Regions from separate parts of the Streptomyces sp. NPDC012794 genome, predicted to be linked through region 3. Evidence: riboswitches for the same ligand, from Rfam matches in the RefSeq annotation. Region 3 holds a riboswitch; each other region holds the start of a gene.

Region 1 (7,468 bases), on a different contig from region 3:
CCGGCGCAGCGGGGTGTCCAGGATGTACTGGGTCTGGATCTCTCTGAGCGAGAACCGCTCCATCAGCCGGGCCTTGGCCTGCGCCGAGTTCTCGCTGTCCCGGATGAGCCGGATGACCTCGTCGATGTCGATGAGCGCGACCAGCAGGCCCTCGACCAGGTGCAGGCGGTCGCGGCGCTTGGTGCGGCGGAACTCGCTGCGCCGCCGGACGACCTCGAAGCGGTGGTCGAGGTAGACCTCGAGCAGCTCCTTGAGGCCGAGCGTCAGCGGCTGGCCGTCCACCAGCGCCACGTTGTTGATGCCGAAGGACTCCTCCATCGGCGTCAGCTTGTAGAGCTGCTCCAGCACCGCCTCCGGGTGGAAGCCGTTCTTGATCTCGATGACCAGGCGCAGGCCGTGCGAGCGGTCGGTGAGGTCCTTGACGTCGGCGATGCCCTGGAGCTTCTTCGAGCCGACCAGGTCCTTGATCTTCGCGATGACCTTCTCGGGGCCCACCGCGAACGGCAGTTCGGTGACGACCAGGCCCTTGCGGCGCGCCGTCACGTTCTCCACGGCCACCGTCGCGCGGATCTTGAACGTGCCGCGGCCGTTCTCGTACGCGTCCTTGATCCCGGACAGTCCCACGATCCGGCCGCCCGTGGGCAGGTCCGGGCCCGGCACGAAGCGCATGAGCGCCTCCAGGTCCGCCTGCGGGTGGCGGATCAGGTGGCGGGCGGCCGCGATGACCTCGCCCAGATTGTGCGGGGGCATGTTCGTGGCCATGCCGACCGCGATCCCGGACGCGCCGTTGACCAGCAGGTTCGGGTAGGCGGCGGGCAGCGCGACCGGCTCGCGCTCCTGACCGTCGTAGTTGGCGGTGAAGTCGACCGTGTCCTCGTCGATCGACTCCGTCATCAGCGACGTGGCGTCGGCCATCCGGCACTCGGTGTAACGCATCGCGGCCGGCGGGTCGTCGTTGCCGAGCGAGCCGAAGTTGCCGTGGCCGTCGACCAGCGGCAGCCGCATCGAGAAGGGCTGGGCCATGCGCACGAGGGCGTCGTAGATCGACGCGTCGCCGTGCGGGTGCAGCTTGCCCATCACCTCGCCGACGACGCGTGCGCACTTCACGTACCCCCGGTCGGGGCGCAGGCCCATCTCGTTCATCTGGTAGACGATGCGCCGGTGCACCGGCTTCATCCCGTCCCGCGCGTCCGGCAGGGCGCGGGAGTAGATCACGGAGTAGGCGTACTCAAGGAAGGAGCCCTGCATCTCATCGACGACGTCGATGTCGAGGATCCTCTCCTCGAAGTCCTCCGGCGGCGGGGTCTTCGTGCTGCGGCGGGCCATCGCTGCGCGGCTCCTTAACCAAGGTTCGGGTGTACTGGGTGGATCTGGCGGGGTTGACGCGGACCATTGTGGCCCGACGCACCGACAACGCGGACTCCGACCCCGGGGGTCCCCCGTACGGAGTCGGGGGAGTGACCCGGGAACTTCTCCGGCCGTCGGTGCGCTTGCATACAGTGGCAGGTCTGACAGAAATCTCTGCATCGCGATCGAAGGGACCACATGCCCATGGGTCACACGGCCACAGCTCAGGCCGGCTCCGGCAGCCTGACAGCGACCGAGCACCGGCTGGCCAACGGCCTGCGCGTGGTGCTGTCCGAGGACCACCTCACTCCGGTCGCCGCCGTCTGCCTCTGGTACGACGTCGGCTCGCGCCATGAAGTCAAGGGGCGGACCGGTCTGGCTCACCTCTTCGAGCACCTGATGTTCCAGGGTTCGGCGAGCGTACCGGGCAACGGCCACTTCGAGCTCGTCCAGGGCGCCGGCGGCTCCCTGAACGGCACCACCAGCTTCGAGCGCACCAATTACTTCGAGACGATGCCGGCGCACCAGCTGGAACTCGCCCTGTGGCTGGAGGCGGACCGCATGGGCTCGCTGCTGGCCGCCCTGGACGAGGAGTCCATGGAGAACCAGCGCGACGTCGTCAAGAACGAGCGCCGCCAGCGCTACGACAACGTTCCGTACGGCACCGCCTTCGAGAAGCTGACCGCCCTCGCCTACCCGGAGGGCCACCCGTACCACCACACCCCGATCGGCTCGATGGCCGACCTGGACGCCGCCTCCCTGGAGGACGCGCGCCACTTCTTCCGTACGTACTACGCGCCCAACAACGCCGTGCTTTCGGTCGTGGGCGACATCGACCCCGAGCGGACCCTCGCCTGGATCGAGAAGTACTTCGGCACCATCCCGGCGCACGACGGCAAGCAGCCGCCGCGCGACGGCACGCTCCCCGAGATCATGGGCGGGCAGCTGCGCGAGGAGATTGTCGAGGAGGTCCCGGCGCGCGCGCTGATGGCCGCCTACCGCCTGCCGCACGACGGCACCCGCGAGTGCGACGCCGCCGACGTGGCACTGACCGTGCTGGGCGGTGGCGAGTCCTCCCGCCTGCACAACCGCCTGGTACGCCGCGACCAGACGGCCGTCGCGGCCGGCTTCGGCATGCTGCGCCTGGCCGGCGCGCCCTCGCTGGGCTGGCTGGACGTCAAGACCTCCAGCGGCGTCGAGGTGCCCGCCATCGAGGCGGCCGTCGACGAGGAGCTCGCGCGGTTCGCCGCCGAGGGCCCGACGGCCGAGGAGATGGAGCGGGCGCAGGCGCAGCTGGAGCGCGAGTGGCTGGACCGGCTGAGCACGGTGGCCGGACGGGCCGACGAACTGTGCCGCTTCGCGGTGCTGTTCGGCGACCCGCAGCTGGCCCTGACCGCCGTCCAGCGGGTGCTGGACGTCACCGCCGAGGAGGTGCAGGCCGTGGCCGCGGCCCGGCTGCGCCCCGACAACCGCGCGGTACTGGTCTACGAGCCGCTGGCCGGCGCCGAGGCCCACGAGACCGAGCAGCACGACGAGAACGAGGGGGCGGAGCAGTGAGCGACACCGCAGCCGTCACGATGACCTTCCACCCGCGGCCGCAGGCCGGCGAGGCGAAGCCGTGGGCCTTCCCGGCCCCCGAGCGTTCCACGCTCCCCAACGGCCTGACCCTGCTGCGCTGCCACCGCCCCGGCCAGCAGGTGGTGGCGGTCGAGGTCAACCTCGCGGCCCCGCTGGACGCCGAGCCCGAGGGCCTCGACGGGGTGGCCACCATCATGGCCCGCGCCCTCTCGGAGGGCACCGACAAGCACTCCGCCGAGGAGTTCGCCGCCGAGCTGGAGCGCTGCGGCGCCACGCTCGACGCCCACGCCGACCACCCCGGCCTGCGGGTCTCCCTGGAGGTCCCGGCCTCCCGGCTGCCCAAGGCGCTCGCGCTGCTCGCCGAGGCCCTGAGCGCGCCCGCCTTCGCAGACAGCGAGGTCGACCGACTGGTGCGCAACCGGCTCGACGAGATCCCGCACGAGCTGGCCAACCCGCAGCGCCGCGCCGCCAAGGAGCTCTCCAAGGAGCTGTTCCCCGCGACGCTGCGCATGTCCCGCCCGCGCCAGGGCACCGAGGAGACGGTCGCGCGGATCGACGCCGGGGCCGTACGCGCCTTCTACGAGGCGCACGTACGCCCCTCCACCACCACCGCCGTGGTGGTCGGCGACCTGACCGGCATCGATCTGGACGCCCTGCTGGCGGACACCCTGGGTACGTGGACGGGCGACACGGCCGCGCCCCGCCCCGTCCCGCCGGTGACGGCCGACGACCGGGGCCGCGTGGTCATCGTGGACCGGCCGGGAGCCGTCCAGACGCAGTTGCTGATCGGCCGGATCGGCCCGGACCGGCACGACATCGTCTGGGCCCCGCAGGTGCTCGGCACCTACTGCCTCGGCGGCACCCTCACCTCCCGCCTGGACAAGGTGCTGCGCGAGGAGAAGGGCTACACGTACGGCGTGCGGGCCTTCGGGCAGGTCCTGCGTTCGACCGCCGACGGCAAGGGCGCCTCGATGCTCGCCATCAGCGGTTCGGTGGACACCCCCAACACGGGTCCCGCGCTGGAGGACCTCTGGAAGGTGCTGCGCACCCTCGCGGAGGGCGGACTGACCGACGCCGAGCGGGACGTGGCGGTGCAGAACCTGGTGGGCGTGGCCCCGCTGAAGTTCGAGACGGCCGCCTCGGTCGCCGGCACGCTCGCCGACCAGGTGGAGCAGGAGCTGCCGGACGACTACCAGGCGCGGCTGTACGCGCGGCTGGCCGAAACCGGTACGGCGGAAGCCACTTCGGCCGTGGTGAGCGCCTTCCCGGTGGACCGTCTGGTCACCATCCTGGTGGGCGACGCCGCGCAGATCGAGGAGCCCGTCCTGGCCCTCGGGATCGGCGAGGTCACCGTCGTCTCCAACTGAGCGGCGCACCGTCTGAGACGGGCCGGCAACCGGCCCCGTTTCCAGGGGGCTTCGGCGGAACATCCGCCGAAGCCCCCTTTGTCCGTTTGGTGGAGTGGCTGCGTGTATGCGGTGTGGCGTACGCAACAAAAGCGCTCGTCTGTTTGGCGATTGACTGACGATCCGCCTAGCGTCGGCCGTGCTGTTCGTCAGTTCGTACCCGCCGCACCCGCGGCACCGGACAGCGATCGCCGAGTCCCCGTCAGGCGCGAGCCTGGGGAGCCGGGGACCCACATGCGTCCCTGGGGTGAATCGGACCCCCTCGCAAGAGGAGGCCCGTAGGAGACCTTCCTGCTCCGAACCCGTCAGCTAACCCGGTAGGCGAGAGGGAAGGAAAGGATCACCCCCTTCATGGCGTTTGGCAGTCGTGCCGCCGGTTCTGGTAAGCACCGTGGTTCCAGCCGTCTGAGCCGCAAGACCGCCGGCTACGCCGGCATCGCCGCCCTCGCCACCACGGGCGTGGTCGGCACCCTGGCCGCTCCGGCCTTCGCGGCGGACAACAGCGGCGCTCCGTCCATGGAGGACACCGGTCAGAACTCGATCGTCGTCGCCGACGGTCTCCAGGACGACATCAAGGTCCAGGCCGAGTCCCAGCAGCGCGCCGCCGAGGCCGTCGCCGCCCAGGCGCAGGCCGAGGCCGAGGCGAAGCAGCGGGCCGCCGAGGCCAAGCGTGCCGCCGAGGCCGCCGAGGCCAAGGCCAAGGCCGAGCGTGAGGCCGCCGAGGCCAAGGCCAAGGAGGAGGAGCGCAAGCGCTCCAACGCCTTCGTGGCCCCGGTCAGCGCCTCCGTCACCACCCAGTACGGCGCGGGCGGCGGCATGTGGTCCTCCGGCAGCCACACGGGCATCGACTTCGCCGTCGGCCAGGGCACCTCCGTGCACGCCGTTGGCGCGGGCACCGTCGTCGAGGCCGGCTGGGGTGGCGCATACGGCAACAACGTCGTCATCCGCCACAACGACGGCACCTACACCCAGTACGGGCACATGTCCTCGCTGAACGTCTCCGTCGGCGAGCAGGTCGGCGCCGGCACGGTCATCGGCCTGTCGGGCAACACCGGCAACTCCAGCGGCGCGCACCTGCACTTCGAGGCCCGCACGGGCGCCTCGTACGGCTCGGACATCAACCCGCTGACGTACCTGCGCAACCGCGGCGTCGGCATCTGACACGCGTCACGTTTCACGTTTTACGCTTCAACGAAGAAGGCCCCGGCTCCCAGAGCCGGGGCCTTCTTCGTTTCGGATTTCCGGACTTTCCTCGGAAAATATCGCGTGTTGCAATAGAGTCGCAGCACGGCCACGATAAACCGAACCGAAACCCAGCGGAGGTCCGGCCTTGCGTATTCCGGCGCACGCGGTGTGCACAGCGATTCGCGACGATATCGTCTCCGGATTCTTCGGGCCGGGCGGCCGGCTGACCGAGGAGGTGCTCGCCCGCCGCTACGGGGTCTCGCGCGTCCCGGTCCGTGAGGCGCTGCGGACCCTGGAGTCCGAGGGCTTCGTCACCACCCGGCGGCACGCCGGAGCCTGTGTGGCCGAGCCGACCGAGCAGGAGGCCGCCGACCTGCTGGAGCTGCGGATGCTGCTGGAGCCGCTCGCCGCCTCCCGGGCCGCCCGCCGGCGCACCGACGGCCACCTGAAGGTGCTGCGGGGGCTGGTCAGGCTGGGCCGGGAGAGGGCCGGACGGGCCCAGGGGGAGGACCTGCGCGCCCTGGGGAGCTGGTTCCACGAGACGCTGGCCCAGGCCTCGGCCAGCCCGGGGCTGATCGCCCTGCTGACGCAGACCCGGCGCAAGATCGCCTGGATGTACGTGGTGCAGGCCCCCGCGCAGCCCGTGGAGTGCTGGGCGGAGCACGGCGCGATCGTGGACGCGGTCGCGCGCGGGGACGCGGAGCGGGCCAGGGCCCTGACCGCGCTGCACGCGCAGCGGGCGGCCGAGGCGCACCGGCCGAGGGTGAGGAATCCGCAACCTGCCGTAAACACGGCGAGCGCTCCGCATTAACACGTCCCGTATACAACGGAGGGATATCCGTGTGGGCCGGGCTTCCCTCGATTTCCCGTCCGGCATTACCGCGCCCTGCTCAGTTTCCCCTGCGCGAATTCGGAATTTCCCGGAGGTGCGGAAAGGGCCCCTGCTTTCCGCGGTCCCGCTCTTCCGTCGTCCCGCTCTTCCGCCCTCCCGTCGCCCGTCGTCCGGGCGGCGCCGGAAAACGCGGAAGCCGCGGTCCCCGGGGTGGTGGGTGGGGACCGCGGCTTCCGGCGTACCGGACCCGAAGGGGTCAGACGGTCTCGGGGAGCTCCTCGAGACCCTCGGCGACCAGCTTCGCGAGGCGGTCGAGCGCGACGTCAGCGCCCTCGGCGTCCGAAGCCAGGACGATCTCCTCGCCGCCCTGGGCGCCCAGGCCCAGGACCGCCAGCATCGACGCGGCGTTGACGGGGTCGCCGCCCGCCTTCGCGATGGTCACCGGGACGCCGGAGGCGGTCGTCGCCCGGACGAAGATCGAGGCGGGACGAGCGTGCAGGCCCTCGGCCCAACCGACGTTGACGCGGCGCTCTGCCATGGTGATGCCCTTCAGGTTCTTGCGGTTGTCTAGACCAGTCTCTCACGCCGTCCGGAATGCTCGGGCCCGCCCTTCGGCCCGGATCCACCGCCGTTCGACCCTCCCCAGCTTGCACTGGTTCGCCCCGGTCCGCCGCATTCGCCGCGCCCTCGCCAAACGGCCCGCCCACCGCACCCGTACACCAGCCCGGGCCGCCCCTTAAGGTGACCCCATGACCACCGCGTCGGACCCCTCGTACCCGGCCCACTGGGAAGCGGACGTCGTGCTGCGCGACGGCGGCACCGCCCGGATCCGCCCCATCACCACCGAGGACGCGGGCCGCCTGGTCAGCTTCTACGAGCAGGTCTCGGACGAGTCGAAGTACTACCGCTTCTTCGCCCCCTACCCCCGCCTCTCGGACCGCGACGTCCGCCGCTTCACGCACCACGACTACGTGGACCGGGTCGGCCTGGCCGCGACCATCGGCGGGGAGTTCATCGGCACCGTCCGCTTCGACCGCATCGGCCCCGACGGACGGCCCGCCTCCGCCCCCGCGGACGAGGCCGAGGTCGCCTTCCTCGTCCAGGACGCCCACCAGGGCCG
Region 2 (7,468 bases), on a different contig from region 3:
GCCGTGGGCGAGGTCGGCCGTCGCGTCCGCTCCGGTGCCCGTGGTCGCGCGGGTACCCGCCCCGGTGGCCCGGGCCGGCGGTCATGCCGTCACGTGGGCGCTGCGCTGGGTGCTGTACCCGCCCCCGCCGTCGGACCCGTCGGGTCCGTCGGGTCCGGACGAGGTCCGCTGAGGGCTCACGCCCGGGCCGCGCCCGGCAGCAGCCGACCAAGACAAGACGTAACGTCTCGTATTGACCAGTACACCGTGATCCGGCACACTGATCACGCAGGAATCAAGACGCAACGTCTCGTCTCCAAGGAGTGGCCGTGAAGCAGCGAACGATCCCCGTCAGCGCCGAGGTGCAGCTCTGGACACAGGAGCACGGCGACCCCCGGAACCCTGCCCTGCTGCTGGTCATGGGGGCCGGCGCCTCGGGCCTGGGGTGGCCCGACGAGCTGGTCGCGGCGCTCGCACGGCGGTACCGCGTCATCCGCTACGACCACCGCGACACCGGCCGCTCCAGCTGGTCCTTCGACGCGCACCCCTACAGCGTCCTCGACCTGGCCGAGGACATCGTCGTCGTTCTCGACGCCTACGGAGTGGACCGCGCCCACGTGGTCGGCATGTCCATGGGCGGCATGCTGACCCAGCTGCTCATGGCCGACCACCCCGAGCGGGTCATCAGCGCCACCTTGATCGGAACCTGCGCGCTGAGCAGCCGCTCCCCCGACGAGGAGCTGCCGGGCATCGACGCGGAGATCCTGGACATATGGGCGACCCCCCGGGAGGACCGCGGGCTCGAAGCGGAACTCGACCACAGGGTCGAACACTGGCGGGCGCTCAACGGCACCGGTACGCCCTTCGACCCCGAGGAGTTCCGCGCTCTGGAACGCCGGATCATCGAGCACGCGGGCCGGTACGACGCCCCCATGACCCACGGGCGCGCCGACCACTCCGGCATGGACCGCACCGAGCAGCTGGCGCGCAACGAGGTGCCCACGCTGATCACCTCCGCCGACGCCGAACCCGTGTTCCCGCCGGCGCACGCCCGCCACCTCGCCCGGTCGATCGCCGGCTCCCGGCTCGTCGAGATGCCCGGCATGGGCCACGCCCTCCCCCGAGTCCGGCTCCCGCGACTGGCCGAAGCGATCCTCACCCACGCCGCCCAGGCCGACGCGCGGGCATAGGGGCGACGAAGAAGCTTCTTTCCTCTCAGGAAAGCAGCTGCTATTTTCCTGAGAGGAAAGAACACAGCAGCACACGATCAGGGATGCCGCCCATGACTGCCCACGACGCCCAGGCCGCTCTGGACGCCATTCACCACCGCCGACAGCAGACGTTCGACGCCTACCTCCGTCACGCCTACTCCCGCCCCTACCTGATCGCCTCGGCGCTGGGCCTGTTCGCCGTGTGCTCGTCCTTCGACCTGCCGAGCCCCTGGAACACCGCCGCGGTCCTGGCGGGCAACGCCCTGACCCTGGGCGGGCTGTTCGCGCACCAGCGCCGGGCCCCCGTCCGCCGCGGGTCCTCAGGCCCGGAGGCCCTGACCTACGCGGTCTTCGGCGTCCTGCTCCTCGTGTTCTTCTGGGCGGTGGCCATCGCCGCGTACTTCACCGGCCTGCCGGCACGGCACACGTTCGCCGCCGCCGTCACCGCGCTGACGGCCGTGGGCGCCTCGTACGCGCTCCGCCCGGCCCTGGAGGCCATGATCCGCGGGAACGGCCGGGGCTGATGGACCCCGACTTCGACGAGTTCCTGCACGTACCGGCACGGCTCTCGGTCGTCGCACTGCTGGCCCCGGCCGACTGGGTCGAGTTCGGCTTCGTCCGGGACACCGTGGGCACCAGCGACTCGGCCCTGTCCAAGCAGATCACCGCCCTCACCGACGCCGGCTACGTCGAGGTGCGCAAGACGCGCAGCCGCACGGGCCGGAACACCCACCTCCGCCTCACCCCGCACGGGCGGCAGGCGTTCCAGCGGCACGCCTCTGCCCTGGAGAGGATCGTGGCGGCCGCCCGCGACCCCCGGGCATAGCCGCGCCCGGAGCCGTCACCGCTCTTCGGCGAGGTCCAGTTCCTGCGCGCGGGACCCGTCGCCTGCGGTCTCCACCGGCTCGGGGCGACGCCAGGGCCGGGCGATCGGGTGGGAGACCGGACGCCACCACGGCTCCGCCGGCAGCCTGCCGGCGGGCTCGAAGGGCTCGCCGGGACGGGGGACCGCCACCGGCTGGCCCGCCTCCTCGGCGGCGTCGACCGTCCATTCACCCGGCTCGGCCCAGGCGTGGAAGGCCAGGTTGAAGGTGCCCCAGTGGATCGGCAGCAGCACACCGTGCGGCTTGGAGCCTTGCAGGTCGAGGTGGGCCTGGACGCCTTCCTGGGGGGTCATGTGAATGTCCGGCCACCCGCCGGGCAGCGGTACGTAGTCCGTGTGGTCCTCGGGCCAGTGCTCGGAGTAGGCGCCGATCTGGATCATCGTGGCGTCGAACGGCCCGTGCTCGGCGCCGATCTCCTTGAAGCCGGGGAAGTAGCCGGTGTCGCCGCTGTGGAAGATCCGGTGCTCCCCGCCGCTCACGACCCAGGAGGCCCACAGGGTGAACTGCTGGTTGCGCAGGCCGCGTCCGCAGAAGTGCCGGGCGGGGGTGGCGGTGAGCGTGAGCCCGGCGACCTCGGTGGCCTCGTTCCAGTCCAGCTCGCGCATCCGGTCCGCGGAGACGCCCCAGCGCTCGAGGTGCGCGCCGACGCCGAGGGGGACCGCGAAGACCGTGTCCGTGCCGGCCAGGGCCTTGATGGTGGGGAGGTCGAGGTGGTCGTAGTGGTCGTGGGAGATCACGACGACGTCGACGGCGCCCAGCGAGGCCAGGGGCACGGGGACCGGGTGGAGCCGCTTGGGACCGGCGAAGGGGAAGGGGGAGCACCGCTCGCCCCACACCGGGTCGAAGAGCACGCGGCGGCCGTCGATCTCCGCGAGCACACTGGAGTGGCCCATCCAGGTCAGGCGCAGCCCGCTCGCCGGCGGCTTGGCCAGGTCGGCGAGGGTGGTCGGGTGCACGGGGATCGGCGCGCCGGGGCTGCGCCGGACCCGCTGCGCCTTGTCGAAGTAGGTCTTCGCGAACTCCACCATCGACCCGGAGGGCCTGATCCGCGCCCCGACCGGATTCTGGAAGACGCCGTCGGCGAAGTTCGGCGAGCGCAGGATCCGCTCCAGCCGTGCGCCGGAGGGGTCCGCGCCGAAGGTTTCGGGCCGCAGGGCGCGCAGCCGGGGACGCGGGGGAAGGGAGCCGGTCAAGGCGCCTCCTGGGAAGGTGCAGGCAGGGACGGTCGTACGACTACGACCATCCCAACGTCCACCGGCCCCGGAGGATTCCGCCGCGCCGCGCCCGGACCGGTGTCGCGACCGTCACCCGCTCCTCCCCCACGCCCGCGCTACAGCGGCAGCAGGTCCGGGCGCTTGGCCTCGACGTGGTCGCCGGAGGACTCCCCGCGCAGCCGGCGGCCGATCCACGGTACGAGGTGCTCGCGCGCCCACTGGATGTTGTCCCGGGTCACGTCCACCGAACCGCGCGGCGGGACCGGCGGCCAGGGCTGGTCCGGGTCGGTCGGCACCTCGTAGCCGAGGACCTGCGCGGCGCGCAGCGCGACGCGGGTGTGCCCCTCGGGCGAGAGGTGGAGCCGGTCGCCGTCCCAGGCCCGCCGGTCCTGTACGGACTTCAGGGACCAGAGGTCGAGCACGGGGCAGCCGTACCGGTCGGCGATGGCGCGGACGTGCGCGCTGTACGTCGCGACCTTGCCGCGCAGGTGCTTGAGCACCGGCACGCCCCGGGTGTCGAAGCCGGTCGTCACCATCACCAGGCCGACGGAATTCGTGAGGTCGGCCACGGCCGCCTCGAACCGTTCCGCGACGTCGTCCGGGTCGCTGCCGGGGCGGATGATGTCGTTGCCGCCCGCGCAGAAACTGACGAGGTCCGGTGCGAGTTCCTTGGCCCTGGGGACCTGGTCGGCCACGATCTGGTCGAGGAGCTTGCCCCGCACGGCCAGGTTCGCGTAGCGGAAGTCGTGCTCGTCGCGCTGATCGGCCAGGAGCACGGCGAGCCGGTCCGCCCAGCCGAGGTAAGAATCCCCGGGTCCCGGGTCCCCCACGCCCTCGGTGAAGCTGTCCCCGATCGCCGCGTACGAGCCGATGGTCTTCAGTGTCGTCTTCGTCGCTGCCACGGAAAGACATCCTTCACCTTGGCAACCAACCTACGCCAACGTAATAAGGGGTTGACGGGCCGTGATCTATACCACGCAGGGGATAAGGAATAAGTACACGTGGGGCCGGGACCCCCCTCGGGTCCCGGCCCCACGCGCGTCACCGTGCCGACGGCGGGTGCCGTCAGATGCTCACGCCCTTGGAGCGGAGGTAGGCGAGCGGGCTGACGTCCGAGCCGTAGGACGGGCCCGTTCGGATCTCGAAGTGGAGGTGCGGGCCGGTCACGTTGCCGGTCGCGCCGGAGAGGCCGATGGTCTGGCCGCCGGTGACGCTCTGGCCCGCCGAGACGGACAGCGAGGAGAGGTGGGCGTACTGGGAGTACTTGCCGTCGGCGTGCTTGATGACGACCTCGTTGCCGTACGCGCCGCCCCAGCCTGCGGAAACGACGGTGCCCGCGCCGACGGCCTTCACGGTGGTGCCGGTGCGCGCGATGAAGTCGACGCCGGTGTGGTAACCGGAGGACCACATGGCTCCGCTCGCCCGGTACTGGGTGGAGACGCCGCCGGTGACGGGGGCGGTGAACCCGGAGGCGGTGGCGGGCGCGGGGGCCTTCTCGCTCTTGGCGGCGGCGCCGGAGCCCTGGGCGGCCGTGCCGCCGGAGGGGCGGCCCGCCGCGCCGGAGCCCTTGGCCGTGCCCTGCGCGGTGCCCTTCGGGGACGAGGTCCCGCCGGCCTTGCCCTTGGGGGCGACCGGAGCGCCGCTCGAGGATCCCTCGGCCGGCGCCGCAGGGGCCTTCGGGGCGGGGGCCGCACCCTGGCCGCCGCCGAGGGTCAGCTTCAGGCCCGGGTGGATGAGGGACGGGTCGGCGCCGACGGCCTCGCGGTTGTCGGCGTACAGGCGCTCCCAGCCGCCGTCCAGCCGGCGCTCGGCGGCGATCTTGGAGAGGTAGTCGCCCGGCACGACCGTGTAGACGGCGGGTGCGGCGGCGGGTGCCTGCGACGGGAGGGCCTCGGGGGCCTGCGCACTCTGCGCGGGCGCGGCCTCGGCCGGGGCGGCGCCCGGGGCGGCGTGGGCGCCGACGGCCCCCATCAGCGGGAGCGCGAGGGCCGCTCCGCCGGTTCCGGCGACGGCGAGACCACGGGATATCGAACGGGACTTGGGACGGCGGTGCTTACCCTTTGCGGGCATGGCGGATTCCTCTCCGGCGCCTGCGAGGTGAGCTGTCGGGTTCGGACTGGAGATGTCCGGCCGTACGTGCGGAGCACGGGTTCGGCTTCACCCCTAGCTGCGCCGGAATCGCTCCGGAACAGCGGCCTACCTGGTTCCCCCGCTCCTGCCGCGCGCGATGGTCGGGTGCGGTTCCCGGGCGGCGGCAGGATTAGGCGGTCCACCCGGATCGATCGCGAAGGTAATCGAGCGGGGCGCCGGGCAACAAGCCACGAATTTCCTGACGCAATCACAGATATGAAGGTTCAATGGAATTCCGGTCACCCTGCGTCCATTCCGCACCATCAACAACCCCCTCCACAAGGGAATTCGGTTTTCGCGATCAGGCACACACGGTCACCGTATGATCTGGCTCACGGGACCCTGCCCGATCTCGCCTCCACATACGGCAAGTTGCTCCCAACCGGATCAATTCGGACACCACAGGACCACGCGGAGGAGTACACGTGACCCAGCAGATACCCCAGCCCCTTCCGGCCGGACACCAGCCCGGTGCGGAGCTGACCGGAGTGCGCAACTTCCGTGATGTGGGCGGGTTGCCGACCATCGACGGACGGAGGGTCAGGCCGGGACGACTGTTTCGAAGCGGACATCTCGCGCATGCCACCGAAACCGACGCAGAGTTCCTCGGATCGCTGGGACTGCACACCGTCTTCGACTTCCGCAACGAAGCCGACCACGCCCTGGAGGGCCCGGACGTCGAACTGCCGGGCGTGCGCAATGTGAACATTCCGCTCACGGACCCCGCCGACGGCCGCGAGTTCTGGAGGATGGTCCGCGACGGCGAGCTCGACCAGCTCCGCGGCCTCCTGGGGGAGGGCAGGGCGGCCGCCCGCATGAGGGCCTCGTACCGCACGATCATCGAGACCCGCACCGCCGAACAGAGCCGCGTCGTGCACGCGCTCGCGCAGGACAGCGTGCCGGCGCTCATGCACTGCGCCGCCGGCAAGGACCGGGCGGGGCTGTCGGTCGCGGTGACGCTGCTCGCCCTGGGCGTGGAGCGCGAGGCGATCGTGGCGGACTACCTGGAGTCCAGCGCCCCGCACAACCGCTACCGGGTGCGCCGGGGCAGCGACGCGCCCGAGGCCCGCTCCCCCGAGGTGATGGAACTGCTGGCGCCCCTCTTCGACGCCCGCGGGGAGTACCTGCTGGAGGCCTTCACGGCCATCGACGAACGGTGGGGCGGCGTCGACCGCTACCTCGCCGAGGGGCTGGCGCTGGCCCCCGAGACCCTGGAGCGGCTGCGGGACAGGCTCCTGGACTGAGCCGCGGGGACCGGACGGCGGCCGGAGGGGCCGGCCGGGAGGAGTGCGCACGGCGGTCGGAAGGGGTACGGACGGCGGCCGGAGGGGGCGCGGGCGGACCCCCTCCGGCCGGCGCCTCAGCGGTTGCCGACCGCCTGCTTCATTAGGGTCCTGCCGAAGTCCCACATGAGCCCGCCCCCACCGTGCGCCTCGTCCATGACCTCCTGGAAGGCGCCGACGAACCGCTCCACGTCCGCCTCGTCCACGACGAGCGGCGGGATGAGCTTGATGACCTCCAGGTGGTCCCCGGAGACCTGGGTGAGGATCCGGTGCCTGCGCAGCAGAGGCACCACGACCATCTGGGCGAACAGCCCCTTGCGGGCCGCCTGGAGCACCGCCCAGCGGCTGCGCAGGCCCAGGGAGGAGGGCCTGCCGAACTCGATGCCGATCATCAGCCCGCGCCCGCGCACCTCGTGCAGCAGCTCGTACCGGTCCACGAGCGCCGCGAGGCGTCCGCGCAGCAGGTCGCCCATGGCCCGGGCGTTGGCCACCAGCTCCTCGTCCTCCACGACCGACAGCACCGCCAGCCCGGCCGCCATCGCCTGGGCGTTGGAGCCGAAGCTGGCCGAGTGCACCAGCACCCGGTCCATGGACGAGTACACCTTCTGGAAGATCCAGTCCTTGCCCAGGGTCGCGCCGACGGGCACGTAGCCACCGGAGAGGGCCTTGGCCACGCACACCAGGTCCGGTTCCACCCCGGGCTCGTGCTGGTACGCGTAGAAGTCCCCGGTCCGTCCGAGGCCGGTCTGCACCTCGTCGGCGATGAG
Region 3 (7,468 bases):
CGGGGTCGCTCATGATGTAGCCGATCTCCCCCGGGCGCAGGAAGTGCAGGTGCTTGCGCGCCTGCTGCTCCGCGTAGGCGGGGTCCTGCCAGCGGGCCTTCTCGTCGCGGAGCTGTTCGAGGCGCTTGCGCGCGGTGTCGGCGGCCCGCTGCTGGTCCTTGATCTCCGAGCGCTGGGAGACGTACTGGCGCATCGGATACGCGAGGGCGACGACCAGCGTACAGAGGACGAGCACCAGCAGCGCCGCCCGGCCGGTGAGCCGGCTGCGGCGGATGTGCCGGCGGGACTGCGAGCGGTAGACGTGGGCCGCGGTCCGTTCGCCGAGCTGCCTGAGCCGGGTCGCCGTCGAGAAGGTGGAGAACCGGTCCCGGTTCCCGGTCATGGCCCCGCCTCCCCTGTGCGCGCACTACGCAATACGTCCCCGCACACGGTACGGGACCGAGTGCGGGGACGTACGGAGGCTTGAGCCCCAGGGGTGTCCCCGAGGGGTTCCGCCCTGAAGGCGTGTCAGCCCTTGAAGCGCGGGAAGGCGCTGCGGCCGGCGTACACGGCGGCGTCGTCGAGGATCTCCTCGATGCGCAGCAGCTGGTTGTACTTGGCGACGCGGTCCGAGCGGGCCGGGGCGCCGGTCTTGATCTGACCGCAGTTCACGGCGACGGCGAGGTCGGCGATGGTTACGTCCTCGGTCTCGCCGGAACGGTGCGACATCATGCACTTGAAGCCGTTGCGCTGGGCCATCTCGACGGCGTCGAGGGTCTCGGTCAGGGAACCGATCTGGTTCACCTTCACGAGCAGGGCGTTGGCGGAGCCCTCCTCGATGCCGCGGGCGAGGCGCTCGGGGTTGGTGACGAAGAGGTCGTCGCCGACGATCTGGACCTTGGAGCCCAGGCGGTCGGTGATGGTCTTCCAGCCGGCCCAGTCGTCCTCGAACAGCGGGTCCTCGATGGAGACCAGCGGGTACGCGTCGACGAGCTCGGCGTAGTAGTCCGTCATCTCGGCGGCCGAGCGGGACTGGCCCTCGAACTCGTACTTGCCGTCCTTGTAGAACTCGGACGCGGCGACGTCGAGCGCGAGCGCGATGTCCTTGCCCGGCGTGTAGCCGGCCTGCTTGACGGCCTCGATGATGAGGTCGAGCGCGGCGCGGTTGGACTCCAGGTTCGGGGCGAAGCCGCCCTCGTCGCCCAGGCCGGTGGACAGGCCCTTGGTGTGCAAAACCTTCTTGAGGGTGTGGTAGACCTCGGCACCCCAGCGCAGCGCCTCGGAGAAGGACTCCGCGCCGATCGGGGCGATCATGAACTCCTGGATGTCGACGTTGGAGTCGGCGTGCGACCCACCGTTGAGGATGTTCATCATCGGAACGGGCAGCAGGTGCGCGTTCGGGCCGCCGAGGTAGCGGAACAGCGGCAGGTCCGAGGCCTCGGACGCGGCGTGCGCGACGGCCAGGGAGACGCCGAGGATGGCGTTGGCGCCGAGCGAGCCCTTGTTGTCGGTGGCGTCGAGGTCGAACATGGCCTGGTCGATCAGGCGCTGCTCGGTGGCGTCGTAGCCGACGAGCTCCGGGCCGATCTGCTCGATGACGGCGAGGACGGCCTTCTCCACGCCCTTGCCCATGTAACGGTTGGGGTCACCGTCACGGAGCTCGATGGCCTCGAAGGCACCGGTGGAGGCGCCGGACGGAACGGCAGCACGGCCGGTGCTGCCGTCGTCGAGGCCCACCTCGACCTCGACCGTGGGGTTGCCTCGGGAGTCCAGGATTTCCCGGGCTACGACGACGTCGATGGACGGCACGAGCATCTCCTTCTGGGATGTGACGCTGGGTGTGCGGTGGCGTGGGGCCGTGGGACGGCCCCGCCGACTAGAGCCTAACCGGCTCGGGGCGGTGGGCTGCCCGACCGCCCGGGTCCTGGGACGAAAAAGGTGCCGAATGCCCGCCTTCCGGGACATAGGGCCCGTGCTCCCGCGCGTTCCGCGGCGGGAGCGGCATCGGAAGCCGGAGGTCCGGTTCCGGTATGCGGGTACCGGCGCACGACATGCCGCCGCCCGGCGCGTGGGTGGATACGCGCCGGGCGGTGGGGATGCTGCGGGGTGCCGCGAGTGTTACGCGGACGTTCAGGCGAGCTTCAGCTTCTGGCCCGGGAAGATCAGGTCGGCGTCGGACACGGTGTCCTTGTTGAGCTCGAAGAGCTTCTCCCAGCCGCCCTTGACCTTGTGGGCGTCGGCGATGGTGCCGAGAGTGTCGCCCTCCTTGACCACGTAGGAGCCGTTGCCCGTCTTCGGGGCCTCGGTCTTCGGGGTCGACGGCTTGGCCGGGGTCCAGTTGCCCGAGCCGGAGCCGGAGCCCTTGGTCTCGGTGTCGGCCTTCGGCTTGGACGGCTTCGCCGGGGCGGGCTTGGCCGGGGCCGGCTTGGCCGGGGCGGGCTTGGTGGCGGGCTTCGGCTTGGCCGGGGTGGCCGTGCCGCCGCCGCTGTACGCGGAGTTGGACAGGCCGACGCCGCAGTGCGGCCAGGCGCCCTTGCCCTGGCCCTTGAGGACCTTCTCGGCGATGGCTATCTGCTGGGCCTTGCTGGCCTGGTTGGCCTGCGAGGCGTAGGCCTTGCCGCCGTACGCCGCCCAGGTGGAGGCCGAGAACTGCAGACCGCCGTAGTAGCCGTTGCCGGTGTTGATGGACCAGTTGCCGCCGGACTCGCAGGCGGCGACCTTGTCCCACTCGGACGCGGTGGCGGCGCTGGCGGTGCCCGCGGCCATCAGCGGGGCCGCGACGGCGACACCGGCGACACCGGCGAGCGTGACGATGCGGACGGCCTTGGAGCCGCGGCGGTGCTTGCCCTTGCCGGAAAGCAGCATGGATTTCTCCTCACCGACGCCTTCGAGGTGAGCTGTCGGGTTCGGGCGGATGAGTTGCCCGGTCACGCGGCGCGGCGCGTGTCTTCACCCCTAGCCGGTACGCGGCCGCATCACAACGGCCTCTCCCGGCGCCTACCTTGGTTCCCCCGCTCCTGCCTTCGGCGCTTGCGCGACGACTGTTCCCTCCGTCCGCCGGCAGGATTCGGCGATGCGGTCGAAGGAGCCCGCGGTGGCGAGCGATTCAGAAGGTAGACAGGTCTCTCCCCGATGTTCAACGTGTGATTTTGGGGAGAAACCGGCCTACTTGCGTTCCTCAAAGGCGCGTTTGCGCAGGTCGGAGCGGGGTTTGCGGAAGTTCCGGAACGAGACACGCCAGTTGACCGGAAGAGATGCATGTCTCATTTACCGATAACGGACATTCAAGTCTTATTGGATGCCCGAACTGCCCCTATTCCTTGGTTAGATCCAGGTTCTGGCCCGGCTTGATGAGGTCCGCGTCCCCGCCGATGACCTGCTCGTTGGCCTTGTAGAGCTCGTTCCAGCCCCCCTTGAGCCCCTTGGCGTCCGCGATGGCCGCGAGGCTGTCGCCCGGCTTCACGGTGTACGTGGGATCGCCGGGGGCGGCTGACGCCGCGCCAGGCGCCGCCGGGAGCTCGACGGCGGCCGGACCGCGGTGCTTGCCCCCGCCGTCGCCCGCCTCGGCGGACGGGGTGGCCGACGGCGTGCCGGACGGCGCGCCCGGGACGGCCGGGGCCGTCGGCGTGAGGCCCGGGACGGCCGGGGCCGTCGGGCCGGCCGGGGAGGTCGGGGTGCCCGGCGCGGTCGGGGAGACCGGGGCGACGGGGGTGCCCGGGGCGGTCGGGGAGACCGGGGGCGTGGTGGGCTGGACGGTGAAGTCCGGCTCGGGCATGACGGGCAGTCCGCTGGAGGGGCCGAGCGGGTAGTCCGGCAGCACGCTCGGGCCGGTGGACGGGCTGTTCGGCGCCGGGGTCGGGGCCCCGAAGTCCGTGGAGGGCTTGCCCTTGCCGGTGACCGGCACCGATTCGTCCGGCCGGGTCGGGGTGGGCGCGACGGGCCCCGGGTTCTTGTTGTCGCCCGGGTCCACCTCGGGCGTCGGCCCCTGCTGGGTCAGCCCGGCCGAGGCGGAGCACAGCGGCCACGCCTGGGGGCCCTGGGAGGCCAGCACCCGCTCGGCGACCGCGATCTGCTGGGAGCGGCTGGCGAGGTCCGGGCGCTCCGCGTAGGCGAGCCCGCCCGCGTTCTTCCACTGCTCCAGCGTGAACTGCAGCCCGCCGTAGGCGCCGCTGCCGGAGTTCGCGCTCCAGGTGCCGCCGCTCTCGCAGTCGGCGACCTTGTCCCACGTGGCGGTGTCGGCCGCGCTCGCGCCGGTGGCGGCGAGCAGCGGCATGGCCAGCGCGGAGCCGGTGACTCCTGCGGTGACGACGATCGCGGGTACCTGGCGGGGGCGTCTGTGGCGGCCGTTCCCGGGAAGCATGAGACTGCACCTTTCGTATAACGGCGGGGTAACGGCAGAACCTAGCCGCCTTCGAACGGATGTCACAAGTTCGGGAGTGGACTGACTTCCGGTCAGTTCCGCTTCGCGCGCGCCCTCAGGCGTTCGGGACTGTAAACCGGACCGGGAGGGTGCGCAGGCCACGCATGATGAGCCCGCCGCGCCAGCGCAGGTCCGTGGGGGGAACGGCAAGTTCCAGATCCGGCAGACGCTTCAGCAAAGTCCCGAGTGCCGTCTGGCCTTCGAGACGGGCGAGCGGAGCGCCGAGGCAGTAATGGATCCCGTGGCCGTATCCGAGGTGCTGATTGTCACTCCGGGCGAGGTCGAGGGTGTCCGGCCCGTCGAACCGCTCCGGATCGCGGTCGGCCGCCGCGAGGACCACGAGCACCGGGTCCCCGGCCGCGATCTCCTGGCCTCCGAGGGTCAGCGGCCGGGTGGCGAACCGCCAGGTGGCGAGCTCCACGGGGCCGTCGTAGCGCAGCAGTTCCTCGACGCCGGTCTCCAGCAGCGCGCTCTCCCCGGCCGCGAGGGAGGCCTGGAGGCGCTCGCGCTGGTCCGGGTTCATGAAGAGGGAGTGGATGCCGTTGCCGATGAGGTTCACGGTCGTCTCGAAGCCCGCGAAGAGCAGGATGAAGGCCATCGCCGTGGCCTCGGCCTCCGTCAGATGGTCTCCGTGGTCACTTGCCCGGATCAGATCGGAGATGAGGTCATTGCCCAGATCATCCCGCTTGCGGTGGATGAGTTCCCCGAGATAGGTGCGCATCCGCTTCACGGAGCGGGCCACGCCGCCGCGCGGTCCGCCCCCGTGCCGGATCATCATCCCGGCCCAGTCCCGGAAGTCGTCCTGGTCCTCCCGCGGTACGCCGAGCATCTCGCAGATGGCGTAGATGGGGAGGGGGAAGGCGAACTCGTGGATGAGGTCCGCCTCCCCCTTCCCCTCGGCCCGCGCCCTCGCCACGATCCGGTCGATGAGGTCGTCGGTCAGCTCCTGCACGCGCGGGGCGAACTCGGCCACGCGGCGCGGGGTGAACGCCTTCGACACCAGCCGCCGCAGCCGGGTGTGGTCCGGCGGGTCGATGTTCAAAAGGTGCGTCATCAGCTCCGCCTTGCGCTCCCCCGGGATCCCGGTCTTGCCCTTGGCGTGCGCCGGCTCCGCGTGGTGCGCCGGGTTCTTGCTCAGCCGCTGGTCGGCGAGGGCCTGGCGGGCGTCCGCGTACCGGGTCACCAGCCAGGCCTCCACCCCGCTGGGGAGCTTGGTGCGGTGCACCGGGGAGTGCTCGCGCAGCCAGGCGTAGGCGGGGTAGGGGTCGGTCGCGAACTCCCAGTCGAAGAGCGTCGGCCCCTGGGGGCGGGACGGGTCGGACGGGGCGGCGGGGGTCTGATCGTGCACCCGTCGACCGTATCCCGGCCCACCACCGGCCATCCCATATGACCGCTTCGTCGCGGCTGTCCGCAGATCGGAGATCACTTGACGCCGGGTTCCGCGGCGCTCCTACTGTCGGTCCTGTGGACGTGAGGATCTTGAAGAGCAGTTTCGCGGTGGTGGAGAGACGGGCCGAACACGCGGTCAAGTACTTCTACTCCCACCTCTTCTGGCACAACCCCGGGCTCCGCGAACTCTTCCCGGCCTCCTCCGAGGACATGGAGCGCCAGCGCGACCGGCTCTTCGCCGCCCTGACCCATGTCGTCGACCACCTGGAGAGCGAGACCCTGCTCCCCTATCTACGCGACCTCGGACGCGACCACCGCAAGTTCCTCGTCGGCCCCGGGCACTACGCCGCCGTCGGCACCAGCCTGCTCGCCGCCCTCGCCGAGACCTCCGGCGCCGCCTGGTCCCCGGCCGTCGAGAAGGCCTGGTCCGAGGCCTACCGGCGCATCGCCGACGCGATGACCGCCGGCGCCGCCGAGAGCGACGAACCCCCCTGGTGGGACGCCGAGGTCGTGCGCCACCTCCGGTACGGAGAGGACATCGGCGTACTGACCCTCGCCCCGCGCGTCCCGCTGCCCTACCGGCCGGGCCAGTACGTGAGCGTGAGCAGCGACCGCGTCCCGGTGACCTGGCGCACGTACTCCCTCGGCAACGCCCCCCGCCCCGACGGCACCGTCGACCTGCACGTCAGCCGGATCGACGGCGGCCGGCTCAGCACCGCCCTGGTCCGCGACGTCCTGCCCGGCGAGGTGCTGAGGCTCGGCGCCCCCGGCGGCCGGCTCACCCTGCGCCGCGAGGACCGCCCCCTCACCCTCATCGCCGCCGGCACCGGCTGGGCGCCCGTACGGGCCCTGCTGGAGGAACTCGTCCAGCACCCTCCCGACCACGACGTACGGCTCTTCGTGGTCGCCCGGGACTCCGCGCACCTCTACGACCGGCCCCTGATCGACGGGCACGCCGCCGCCTGCCCCTGGCTCGGCGCCACCTACATCACCCCCGCCCCCGGACAGCACCGCAACCAGGCCACCGCCCGGCTGGCGACCGCGCTCGGCCACCGCGGCCTGTGGCGGGAGCAGGACGTCTACCTCAGCGGGCCGGCGCGGTTCATCGAGGAGACCGTCCACCTCCTGGAGGAGCTCGGGGCCCGCCCCGACCGGCTCTTCCACGACGCGCTCCCCCTCGGCGGCGCCCCCGGCACCCGGCCGCTGGGCTTCGGCGAATGGTTCCTGCACCGCCCGGCCCCGCACTGGCACGACCCGTCGGGCCGTGCCCCCCGCCCGTACTGACCCCGGGCGGCGGGCCGACGCCGGCGGGCAAACCGCCGGCGGCCCGATGCCGACGGGCTACTCGCCGGCTCCCTCGGCCGCCCGGATCGCGTCCCGGTAGACGCGGGCCGCCGCGCGCAGCGCCGTCTCGGGGTCGGTCCCCGACGCCTCGGCGCGCGCCGCCAGCTCCAGCAGCTCGTACCCGACGCCCTCGCCCCGGGGCAGCTCCACGGCCACCCCGCCCGTACGGGCCCGCCCCGCGAGCTTGGCCGCGAGCGCCAGGCCGGGCTGGCCCAGCGGGATCCCGTCGGTGACCGAGTCCCGCTGCTTCTCGACCGCCTTCGTGGCCTGCCAGTGGGCGCGGACGTCGTCCGGGGACTCCGCGGTGGCGTCCCCGAACACGTGGGGGTGGCGCCG

The links. A riboswitch is a leader RNA that binds a small molecule or an ion and turns the genes downstream of it on or off. The one in region 3 is predicted to bind cyclic di-AMP.
Region 1: it holds a riboswitch for cyclic di-AMP, as region 3 does, so the genes downstream of both, ACFY7H_RS15700 (M23 family metallopeptidase) here and ACFY7H_RS18445 (transglycosylase family protein) in region 3, are expected to answer to the same signal.
Region 2: it holds a riboswitch for cyclic di-AMP, as region 3 does, so the genes downstream of both, ACFY7H_RS00600 (peptidoglycan DD-metalloendopeptidase family protein) here and ACFY7H_RS18445 (transglycosylase family protein) in region 3, are expected to answer to the same signal.

The regions. Positions count from the first base shown of each region.
Region 1 covers NZ_JBIBCI010000007.1:116,950-124,417, forward strand. The annotation lists gene ACFY7H_RS15685 (DNA topoisomerase (ATP-hydrolyzing) subunit A) at 1-1,326, opposite strand, end outside; gene ACFY7H_RS15690 (M16 family metallopeptidase) at 1,552-2,904, shown strand; gene ACFY7H_RS15695 (M16 family metallopeptidase) at 2,925-4,292, shown strand; cyclic di-AMP (ydaO/yuaA leader) riboswitch at 4,511-4,670, shown strand; gene ACFY7H_RS15700 (M23 family metallopeptidase) at 4,683-5,492, shown strand; gene ACFY7H_RS15705 (GntR family transcriptional regulator) at 5,662-6,327, shown strand; gene ACFY7H_RS15710 (HPr family phosphocarrier protein) at 6,605-6,886, opposite strand; gene ACFY7H_RS15715 (GNAT family N-acetyltransferase) at 7,098-7,468, shown strand, end outside.
Region 2 covers NZ_JBIBCI010000001.1:125,502-132,969, reverse strand. The annotation lists gene ACFY7H_RS00630 (oxygenase MpaB family protein) at 1-172, shown strand, start outside; gene ACFY7H_RS00625 (alpha/beta fold hydrolase) at 309-1,169, shown strand; gene ACFY7H_RS00620 (hypothetical protein) at 1,262-1,714, shown strand; gene ACFY7H_RS00615 (winged helix-turn-helix domain-containing protein) at 1,714-2,016, shown strand; gene ACFY7H_RS00610 (MBL fold metallo-hydrolase) at 2,032-3,267, opposite strand; gene ACFY7H_RS00605 (SGNH/GDSL hydrolase family protein) at 3,405-4,190, opposite strand; gene ACFY7H_RS00600 (peptidoglycan DD-metalloendopeptidase family protein) at 4,354-5,358, opposite strand; cyclic di-AMP (ydaO/yuaA leader) riboswitch at 5,363-5,565, opposite strand; gene ACFY7H_RS00595 (tyrosine-protein phosphatase) at 5,844-6,662, shown strand; gene ACFY7H_RS00590 (aspartate aminotransferase family protein) at 6,779-7,468, opposite strand, start outside.
Region 3 covers NZ_JBIBCI010000009.1:58,511-65,978, forward strand. The annotation lists gene ACFY7H_RS18435 (septum formation initiator family protein) at 1-382, opposite strand, end outside; gene eno (phosphopyruvate hydratase) at 508-1,794, opposite strand; gene ACFY7H_RS18445 (transglycosylase family protein) at 2,110-2,844, opposite strand; cyclic di-AMP (ydaO/yuaA leader) riboswitch at 2,847-3,018, opposite strand; gene ACFY7H_RS18450 (transglycosylase family protein) at 3,293-4,339, opposite strand; gene ACFY7H_RS18455 (cytochrome P450) at 4,455-5,747, opposite strand; gene ACFY7H_RS18460 (globin domain-containing protein) at 5,870-7,072, shown strand; gene ACFY7H_RS18465 (nucleoside triphosphate pyrophosphohydrolase) at 7,130-7,468, opposite strand, start outside.